3 linked regions of the Pseudorhizobium banfieldiae genome follow. The protein of the gene in region 1 interacts with the protein of each later gene in a pairwise test. Links are inferred from orthologs where the notes say so. Each region holds a gene or a part of one and is shown in the gene's direction. Other genes may lie near its edges.

Region 1 (3,153 bases):
GAAAGCCTTTCCCGCGATGACCTGATAGCCGGGCAGATCCTCCTGACCCTGGGCGACACGGAAGAGCGGCGCCGCTACCTAAACGCCCGCGCAACAATCAACCAGTTGCTCAAGATCGGCGCCGTTCCGATCATCAACGAGAACGACACTGTCGCGACGTCCGAAATCCGCTACGGCGACAACGACCGTCTCGCCGCCCGCGTCGCGACCATGACCAGCGCCGATCTGCTTGTGCTTCTTTCGGATATAGACGGCTTGTACACAGCACCGCCACATCTCGATCCCGAAGCGCGCTTCCTGGATTCAATCCTCGCAATCACGCCGGAGATAGAGGCAATGGCGGGGGGCGCGGCTTCGGAACTGTCCCGGGGCGGCATGCGCACCAAGATCGATGCCGGCAAGATCGCCACGAGCGCCGGTTGCGCAATGATCATTGCGTCCGGAAAGGACAAGCATCCCCTCGGCGCTATCGACAAGGGCGCTCGCTCCTCCTGGTTTGCGCCCTCGGGCAGCCCCGTGGCCGCACGCAAAACGTGGATCGCCGGCCAGTTGCAGCCGGCGGGAAAACTCGTGGTCGACGCCGGTGCGCAGGCCGCTCTTGGTGGCGGAAAGAGCCTGCTTCCTGCCGGTGTGGTCTCGGTCGCGGGGAATTTTCACCGCGGAGACACGGTGGCGGTGATAGGAACCGATGGACGCGAGGTCGCCCGCGGGCTCGCCAGCTACGATGCCGACGAAGCCCGACAGATTGCCGGTCGCAAGTCTGGCGAGATCGAAGCCATCCTCGGTTATCCGGGACGCGCTGCCATGGTTCACCGCGATGATCTCGTGGTGACCCTGTGCGGCAGCCTGGGGGAGCACCAAAGTGATGTTAAGGACCCTGCCCATGCTTGACCTCGTCACCACGAAGACCGACGACGTGACAGCCCTCATGGATGAAATCGGCCGCCATGCAAAGGCGGCTGCCAGGCAGCTTGCGCTGGCATCCAGCGAGACCAAGAACCGGGCGCTGAATGCGATGGCGGATGCGCTGCTCGCTTCGAAGAATGCAATTCTGGCCGCCAATGCAGAGGACTTGCGCGCAGTCGAAGGCAAGGGTCTCCAGGCATCCTTCGTCGATCGCCTGACGCTTTCCGAGAAATCCATTGCCGCCATGGCGCAGGGATTGCGGGAGATCGCAGAGCTGCGTGATCCCGTCGGGGAGACGATCGCCGCCTGGGAGCGCCCGAACGGTCTCCGGATCGAAAGGGTACGGACGCCGCTTGGCGTGATTGGTGTGATCTATGAGAGCCGCCCGAACGTGACGGCGGATGCCGGCGCGTTGTGCCTGAAGGCCGGCAACGCAGTCATCCTTCGCGGCGGCTCGGATTCCCTCAACTCCTCGCGCGCCATTCACCGCTGCCTCGTTGAGGGCCTGCGTTTAGCCGGGCTGCCAGAGCATGCAATCCAGATCGTACCGACGGGTGACCGCGCTGCAGTCGGCGCCATGCTGACCGGTCTCAACGGTTCAATCGACGTCATCGTGCCGCGCGGCGGCAAGAGCCTTGTGGCACGCGTGCAGAACGAGGCCAGGGTGCCAGTGTTCGCACATCTCGAAGGCCTCTGCCACGTCTATGTCGACGCCTCAGCCGACCTCGAGATGGCGAAGCGCATCGTGGTCAATGCGAAGATGCGTCGGACGGGCATCTGCGGGGCCGCCGAAACACTGCTGATCGATAGTGCCGCAATCGGCACCCATCTTATGCCTCTGTTGGAGGCGCTGACTGCGGCCGGTTGTGAGATCCGCGCTTCGGCTGCGGTCCTGAAGGTATTTCCCGGATTGAAGCCGGCAACAGAGGACGACTGGCGGACGGAATATCTTGACGCAGTCATCTCCGTCGCCATTGTCGACGGCATTTCGGGCGCCATTGCGCATATCAACACCTATTCCTCCAACCATACCGAAGCAGTGATTGCCGAGGATCCGAGGGTCGTAGAGCGGTTCTTCAACGAGATCGACTCGGCGATCCTGCTGCACAATGCCTCGACCCAGTTTGCTGATGGCGGCGAGTTCGGAATGGGCGGCGAGATCGGGATCGCGACCGGAAAGATGCACGCGCGCGGACCGGTTGGCGTCGAACAATTGACCTCGTTCAAATACCTGGTGCACGGCACCGGCCAAATCCGGCCCTAGCCGCCTGTGGAGAGCGCCTCCGTCGCCCCTCGCTATCTGTCAATGCCGCATGTGGAGCGCGGCATGGCCGTCGGCCTCTTCGGCGGCTCCTTCAACCCTCCCCACGAGGGCCATCTGCTGGTGGCGGAGATTGCACTTCGCCGCCTCGGCCTTGACCAGCTCTGGTGGATGGTGACGCCGGGGAACCCGCTGAAAAGCCGAACCGAACTGGCGCCGCTTGCCGATCGTATCACCCTTTCCGAAAAGCTGGCGCAGGATCCGCGGATCAAGATTACTGCCTTCGAGCAGGCCCTCGGGAGCCCTTATACTGCCCACACGCTCGCCCATGTCAGGAGGCACAGGCCCGGCATCCATTTCATCTGGATCATGGGCGCAGACAGCCTCCGGACGTTCCACCGGTGGCAGAAGTGGCGCTCTATCGTCCAAACCTTTCCGATCGCCGTCATCGATCGTCCCGGCTCCACCCTTTCCTTCCTCTCGTCACGAATGACGCGGACCTTCGACTACGCGCGTGTTGACGAGGACGATGCTGGCATTCTGTGGCGGAAAACCGCTCCTGCATGGACTTTCATCCATGGCCCCCGCTCCGGCCTCAGTTCGACGAGCTTGAGGTTGGCGGGCACTTAGTCTCCCGCACCAGCCCTTCATCACGTTTCTCACGTCTTGCTTGAAAGATGGCCCCTTCGATGCCACCTTTAGGTAGCGGCCGGAGAGTCCGGATTCGCTGACAGTGCTGTAGCTGTTATTTGGAAGAAAGGAAGAACCCTGACAACAGTGCACACCAAGGGAAAGATGCCTGGCATCCTCCCGCAGAGACCGGAACGTGGCGCCGATGCCGCGGCCCGCGCTCTCGAACTGGTCCTCGCAAGCCTTGAGGACTCCAAAGCCGAAGACATCGTCACCATCGACATCGCCGGAAAATCAGCACTGGGAGACTACATGGTCGTAGTCACCGGGCGGTCGAACCGGCACGTCAGCGCCAT
Region 2 (3,133 bases), 290 kb from region 1 along the record:
CCAGCCCATGTCGACGGAGATCACGGCTCTTCTCGTCTTCATCCGCCTGGAGGAATACGACTACCAGGCCGCCGCCGCCATCGCCTCCGTCCTGCTCTTCACGGCCTTTGCAATGCTGGCGATTACCAACCTGCTGCAGGCGCGGGCCTTGCGCTACACCGTGAGGAACTGAAGATGTCTGCCGCCCATCCCGGCCGCAAGCCGCCGCGCGTCGGCGACCAGCCACTATTCCGCCGGTCCCTGATCGCACTCGTACTGATCATCGGCGCGCTACTGATCCTGGCCCCGCTCATCGTCATCGGGTTCGAGGCCTTCTCGGAAGGCTGGCGCGTCTATGCCTCGACCCTCGTTCATCCCGACACACGCCACGCCATTTTCCTGACGGTGGTAACCGCGTTGATCGCCGTCCCGATCAATACGATCTTCGGGGTGGCCGCAGCCTGGGCGATCACCAAGTTCGATTTCCCTGGTCGCCGTTTCCTGCTGGTGGTGATCGAAATCCCATTCTCGATTTCGCCGATCGTCGCCGGTGTCGCCTATCTTTTCGTCTACGGTTTGCAGGGTTATCTCGGGCCACTGTTCGACGCCTACGATGTGAAGGTGCTGTTCGCGCTGCCTGGCATCGTGCTTGCCTCCATGTTCGTCACCGCACCCTTCGTGGCGCGTGAACTTATCCCGCTGATGCAGGCGCAGGGGCGGGACCTCGAGGAAGCTGCGACCTCGCTCGGGGCATCGGGCTGGCGAACCTTCTTTTCCGTCACGCTTCCGAACATCAAGTGGGCCCTGCTCTACGGGGTGGTGCTCTGCAATGCCCGCGTGATGGGTGAGTTCGGCGCCGTGTCCGTCGTGTCCGGAAATATCCGCGGCCAGACGAACACCCTGCCGCTGCACATCGAGCTGCTCTACCATGACTACCAGGCGGCCGGCGCCTTCGCCTCGGCCTCCATACTGGCGGTCATCGCCGTATTCACCATCATCGCCAAGGTCGCGCTGGAGCGGCAGGGTGCGGGACGTGTTCGTCGTCCCGCCTTGTCTGCGCCGGTTGTGCCTGCCGTGGAGCCAAAGCCATGAAGATCCGCCTCGAGCACGTCGTCAAAACTTTTGATACCTTCCGCGCCGTCCGGGACGTCTCGCTGGACATTGAGAGCGGTGAACTGGTCGCCCTGCTCGGACCCTCGGGTTCCGGCAAGACGACGATCCTGCGCATGGTCGCCGGGCTCGAATACGCCGATGGCGGGCACATCTATTTCGGGGAGCAGGACGCGACGGACATTCCGGTGCGCGAGCGCGGCGTCGGTTTCGTCTTCCAGCACTATGCGCTCTTCCCGCACATGACCGTGGCGGAGAACATCGCCTTCGGGATGAAGGTCTCGAAGGTCAAGCGCGAGAAGGCGGTGATCGCCCAGCGCGTCGAGGATCTGTTGCGGCTCGTGCGGCTGGAGGGTCTGGGGGAACGGTTCCCGGCACAGATTTCCGGCGGGCAGCGTCAGCGTGTCGCCCTGGCCCGGGCCCTTGCCGTTGATCCGAAAGTGCTGCTGCTCGATGAACCCTTCGGCGCACTCGATGCCGCCGTTCGCCGCGATCTGCGGCGCTGGCTGCGAGAGATCCACGACGAACTCGGGATTACCACGCTCTTCGTGACCCACGATCAGGAAGAGGCGCTCGACCTTGCGGACCGGGTGGTGATCCTGAACGAGGGGACGATCGTGCAGGAGGGAACACCGGAGACCGTTTGCCGCGATCCGAAGTCTGCCTTTGTGACCCGCTTCCTCGGTGACGCCAACCGGTTTTCGGCGGAGGTGCGCGGCGGCGTCGCCTATTCGGGAGGCGCTTCGGTGCCTGCTCGTGGCGTGGAAGATGGCGCGGCAGAGGTCTATGCGCGTCCCGGTGATCTCGATTGGTCACCTACGGGGCCCGGTATCGCTGCGACCATCACGCGTGTCCTCGATCGGCCCGGCGGACGTCGCGTCATGGCGATCACGGTGGACGGTGAACATATGGAGTTCGACGTGGAGCCGGAACTGGCGATCCGAGCGGGCGAGCAGGGTTTCGTGACGCTGCGGCGGGCACAGGTGTTTGCTGCCGAGTAGGCGAGATACGTAAAAAGGCCGGCGGATCGATCCGCCGGCTTTTTTACATAGCGCGAGGACGCCTCAGTTCATCTGGGTGACGAAACGGGTCTCCAGGTAGGCCTCGACTGCTTCGGAGCCGCCTTCCGTGCCGTATCCGGAATCCTTGATGCCGCCGAAGGGCACTTCCGGGATCGACAGTCCGTTGTGGTTGATGGTCAGCATACCGGCCTCCATGTTGCGGCTCAGCGCGTGCGCCGTCTTCACGGAACCCGTGAAGGCGTAGGAGGCGAGCCCGAAGGGCAGGCGGTTCGCTTCCTCGAGCGCGTCCTCAACCGACGAGAAGCGGTTGATGATGGCGAGCGGACCGAACGGCTCGTCGTTCATCATCTTGGCCGAAGTCGGCACGTCTGCGAGCACGGTCGGCTCGAAGAAATGTCCCTTGTTGCCGATGCGCTTGCCGCCGCTCTTCAACTCCGCTCCGTGGGAAATGGCGTCGTGAATCATCTCCTCCATCGCGGGGATGCGGCGCTCGTTCGCAAGCGGCCCCATGGTCACGCCTTCTTGCAGCCCGTTGCCCACCTTGATCGCCTGGGACGCCTTCACGAAACCTTCGAGGAAGCGATCGGCGATACCGTCCTGCACCAGGAAGCGGGTGGGTGCGACGCAGACCTGGCCTGCATTGCGGTACTTCGCGGCCGCGGTCACCTCAATTGCCTTTTCCAGATCGGCATCGTCGAAGATGATCGCCGGGGCATGGCCGCCGAGTTCCATCGTGGCGCGCTTCATGTGCTTGCCGGCCAGGGCTGCCAGGTGCTTACCCACCGGAGTGGAACCGGTGAAGGAAATCTTGCGGATGACCGGATGCGGGATCAGGTACTCAGAGATTTCGGACGGAATGCCATAGACCAGGTTCACGACGCCCGCCGGCACACCGGCGTCAACGAAGACGCGGATCAGTTCCGCCGGAGAGGCGGGAGTTTCCTCGGGCGCCTTGACGATGATGGAGCAGCCCGTGCACAGCGCTGCGGAGAGCTTGCGGACGATCTGGTTGATCGGGAAGT
Region 3 (3,013 bases), 1.1 Mb from region 1 along the record:
TTCTACATCCTCGACCTGACGCCGCAGAAGAGCTTCATCAAGTGGTGCGTCGACCAGGGTCATACCGTCTTCGTCATCTCCTGGGTCAACCCGGACGAGCGGCATGCGCAGAAGGACTGGGAGGCCTATATCGAGGAGGGCGTGGAGTTCGCGCTAGAGACCGTCGAAAAGGCGACCGGCGAGCGGCAGGTCAACGCCATCGGCTATTGCGTCGGCGGCACGCTGCTGGCGGCGACTCTCGCACTCCATGCGCAGAAGAAGGACCGCCGGATCGCCTCTGCCACCTTCCTGACCACGCAGGTGGATTTCACCCTTGCGGGTGACCTCAAGGTCTTCGTCGACGAGGAACAACTGGCAGCGATCGAGAAGCAGATGAGCAAATCGGGCTATCTCGAGGGATCGCGTATGGCGAACGCCTTCAACATGCTGCGCGCTTCGGAACTGATCTGGCCCTATGTCGTCAGCAACTACCTGATGGGAAAGGAGCCCCTGCCCTTCGATCTGCTCTACTGGAACGCCGATTCCACCCGGATGGCGGCCGCCAACCACGCCTATTATCTGCGCAACTGCTATCTCGACAACACGCTCAGCAAGGGTGAGATGAAGCTTGGAGGAAGGGTTCTGTCGTTGAAGGACGTCAAGGTCCCCGTCTACAACCTCGCCACGAAGGAAGATCACATCGCGCCGCCGCGGTCCGTCTTCAAGGGCTCTGCCTTGTTTGGCGGGCCGGTCGAATATGTCCTTAGCGGGTCCGGGCATATCGCAGGCGTGGTCAATCCTCCGGACAAGCAGAAGTACCAGTACTGGACGAACGGCAAGCCGCACGGCCAGTTCGAAGACTGGGTCGCCAAGGCCAGGGAGACCAAAGGCTCCTGGTGGCCGCACTGGCACGCGTGGATCGAAAAGCGCAGCAAGGAGCGCGTCGATGCTCGCACTCCTGGGGGTTCTGCGCTCAACGCCATCGCTGATGCGCCCGGGACCTATGTGCTGGAGCGCGTCTGACGCCGATCGATGATCTTTGATCCGCCACTGGTTCGCGCGACCCTCGTGCAGCGCTACAAGCGTTTCCTGTTCGACGCGCTGCTCGACGACGGCACGCCAGTCACCGGTTTCTGCCCGAACACAGGCTCCATGCGTGGCCTGACCACCCCCGGTTCACCAATCTGGATGTCACTGCACGACAGCCCGACGCGCAAGTACCGGCACATGCTGGAGATGGTGGAGGCCGACGGAACCCTTGTCGGCATCAATGCCGCCTTCGCCAACCGGATCGCTGAAGAAGCACTCGTAGCGGGCCTGGTGCCTGATCTCGGCGGCTATGGAAGCCTTCGCCGCGAGCAACGCTATGGAACAAGATCGCGCATCGATTTTCTTCTCAGCGGCTCCGGTCGTCCCGATTGCTATGTCGAGGTGAAGAACGTCCACTTCATGCGGGCACTGGGCCTTGCGGAGTTTCCCGACACTGTGACGACCCGCGGCGCAAGGCATCTGGAGGAACTTGGCGACATGGCCGAGGCAGGTCACCGGGCGGTGATGCTCTACGTCGTTCAGCGGCAGGATTGTGATCGTCTGAGGCTTTGCAGCGATCTCGATCCGCGCTATGCGGCAGCGTTCTGGCGTGCAGCAGCCCGCGGCGTGGAGGCATACGTGCTGCGATGCCGGGTGACGCCACAGGAAATCGTCGCCACGGACCTGATCGCCATGGACGAAGCTGGCCTGCCTGCATTATGAACGTAGAAATTGTGAGAGCATCCGGATGGTGAACTACATAGATGCGGTCGACGCCCCCCTCAAGAACACGGGCGCGATCCGGCTCTACAGCGCAGACGACTTCGCCGGCATGCGCAAGGCCGGTCTCCTGACGGCGCGCTGCCTGGACGAGCTGGCTGCCATCGTGAAACCGGGCGTCACCACCAGTACCATCGATCGCTTCGTCTTCGAATTCGGCATGGACCATGGCGCCCTGCCCGCAACATTGAACTATCGCGGCTACAAGTATTCCGTCTGCACCTCCATCAATCACGTTGTCTGTCACGGCATGCCGGACGACAAGCCGCTGAAGGAAGGCGACATCGTCAACATCGACGTCACCTACGTTCTCGATGGCTGGCACGGTGATTCCAGCCGCATGTACCCTGTCGGGCAGATCAAGCGTGCCGCCGAACGGCTTCTGGAAGTCACCTATGAATGCCTGATGCGGGGTATTGAGGCGGTTCGTCCGGGCGCGCGCACAGGAGCAATCGGCCAGGCGATCCAGACCTATGCGGAAGCCGAGCGATGTTCGGTGGTGCGCGATTTCTGCGGCCACGGTGTCGGACGGCTGTTCCACGATACGCCGAACATCCTGCATTACGGTCGTGCCGACGAGGGCCCGGAACTGCGGGAGGGCATGATCTTCACCATCGAGCCGATGATCAATCTCGGGAAGCCGCATGTGAAGGTCCTGTCGGATGGCTGGACCGCCGTGACGCGTGATCGCTCGCTGTCGGCGCAGTACGAGCATGCCGTCGGCGTGACCGCGACGGGCTGCGAAATCTTCACCCTCTCTCCGGCCGGCCTCGACCGGCCGGGTTTGCCACCGCTCAAGAGGTAGCGCATGACGAACCGCCCCGCCCCTCCACATGACGGCAATGCGCCTGCCATGGACGAGGAGGCGGACGAGCGCGGTTTCTTTGCCGAGCAGGCGCCGAAGTCGGCTTCCCTGAAGAAGAGCGACCTGCTGCCGCGGGACGAAAAGCAGGCACACTACCACGGCCATCGCGATCGTCTTCGTGCCCGATACCGCGAACACGGCGACGCCGCCCTCGCCGACTACGAGATCCTGGAGCTCCTGCTTTTCCGCCTCATCCCGCGGCGTGACACGAAGCCGATCGCCAAGGCGCTGATTGAACGTTTCGGCAATCTCGCCGGAGTGTTCGGGGCACCGGCTGCGCTCCTGCAGGAGGTGAACGGCGTCGGCGAAGCCGTTGCTCATGATCTGAAACTCGTCTCCACGGTCGCGCATCGCATGCTA

Evidence for each region.
Region 2: the proteins of NT26_RS15145 (region 1) and NT26_RS13765 interact in binary tests that used the Escherichia coli proteins (3 or more experiments, as listed by UniProt). The link is inferred for Pseudorhizobium banfieldiae from one-to-one orthologs.
Region 3: the proteins of NT26_RS15145 (region 1) and sfsA interact in binary tests that used the Escherichia coli proteins (3 or more experiments, as listed by UniProt). The link is inferred for Pseudorhizobium banfieldiae from one-to-one orthologs.

The regions. Positions count from the first base shown.
Region 1 is NZ_FO082820.1:3,083,152-3,086,304, forward strand. Bases 28-3,026 are described here. They hold NT26_RS15145 (glutamate-5-semialdehyde dehydrogenase), read left to right. Parts: upstream 28-883; coding sequence 884-2,170; downstream 2,171-3,026. Other genes in these bases: proB (glutamate 5-kinase), read left to right, coding at 28-891; NT26_RS15150 (nicotinate-nucleotide adenylyltransferase), read left to right, coding at 2,213-2,797; rsfS (ribosome silencing factor), read left to right, coding at 2,963-3,026. In the rest of the region: more of proB, read left to right, coding at 1-27; more of rsfS, read left to right, coding at 3,027-3,153. UniProt on the Escherichia coli protein: Catalyzes the NADPH-dependent reduction of L-glutamate 5-phosphate into L-glutamate 5-semialdehyde and phosphate. The product spontaneously undergoes cyclization to form 1-pyrroline-5-carboxylate.
Region 2 is NZ_FO082820.1:2,795,523-2,798,655, reverse strand. Bases 100-3,078 are described here. They hold NT26_RS13765 (sulfate/molybdate ABC transporter ATP-binding protein), read left to right. Parts: upstream 100-1,067; coding sequence 1,068-2,090; downstream 2,091-3,078. Other genes in these bases: NT26_RS13760 (NAD-dependent succinate-semialdehyde dehydrogenase), read right to left, coding at 2,154-3,078; cysW (sulfate ABC transporter permease subunit CysW), read left to right, coding at 175-1,071; cysT (sulfate ABC transporter permease subunit CysT), read left to right, coding at 100-172. In the rest of the region: more of cysT, read left to right, coding at 1-99; more of NT26_RS13760, read right to left, coding at 3,079-3,133. UniProt on the Escherichia coli protein: Part of the ABC transporter complex CysAWTP involved in sulfate/thiosulfate import. Responsible for energy coupling to the transport system.
Region 3 is NZ_FO082820.1:1,960,957-1,963,969, forward strand. Bases 13-2,871 are described here. They hold sfsA (DNA/RNA nuclease SfsA), read left to right. Parts: upstream 13-1,011; coding sequence 1,012-1,731; downstream 1,732-2,871. Other genes in these bases: NT26_RS09690 (PHA/PHB synthase family protein), read left to right, coding at 13-1,002; map (type I methionyl aminopeptidase), read left to right, coding at 1,757-2,593; radC (RadC family protein), read left to right, coding at 2,597-2,871. In the rest of the region: more of NT26_RS09690, read left to right, coding at 1-12; more of radC, read left to right, coding at 2,872-3,013. UniProt on the Escherichia coli protein: Binds to DNA non-specifically. Could be a regulatory factor involved in maltose metabolism.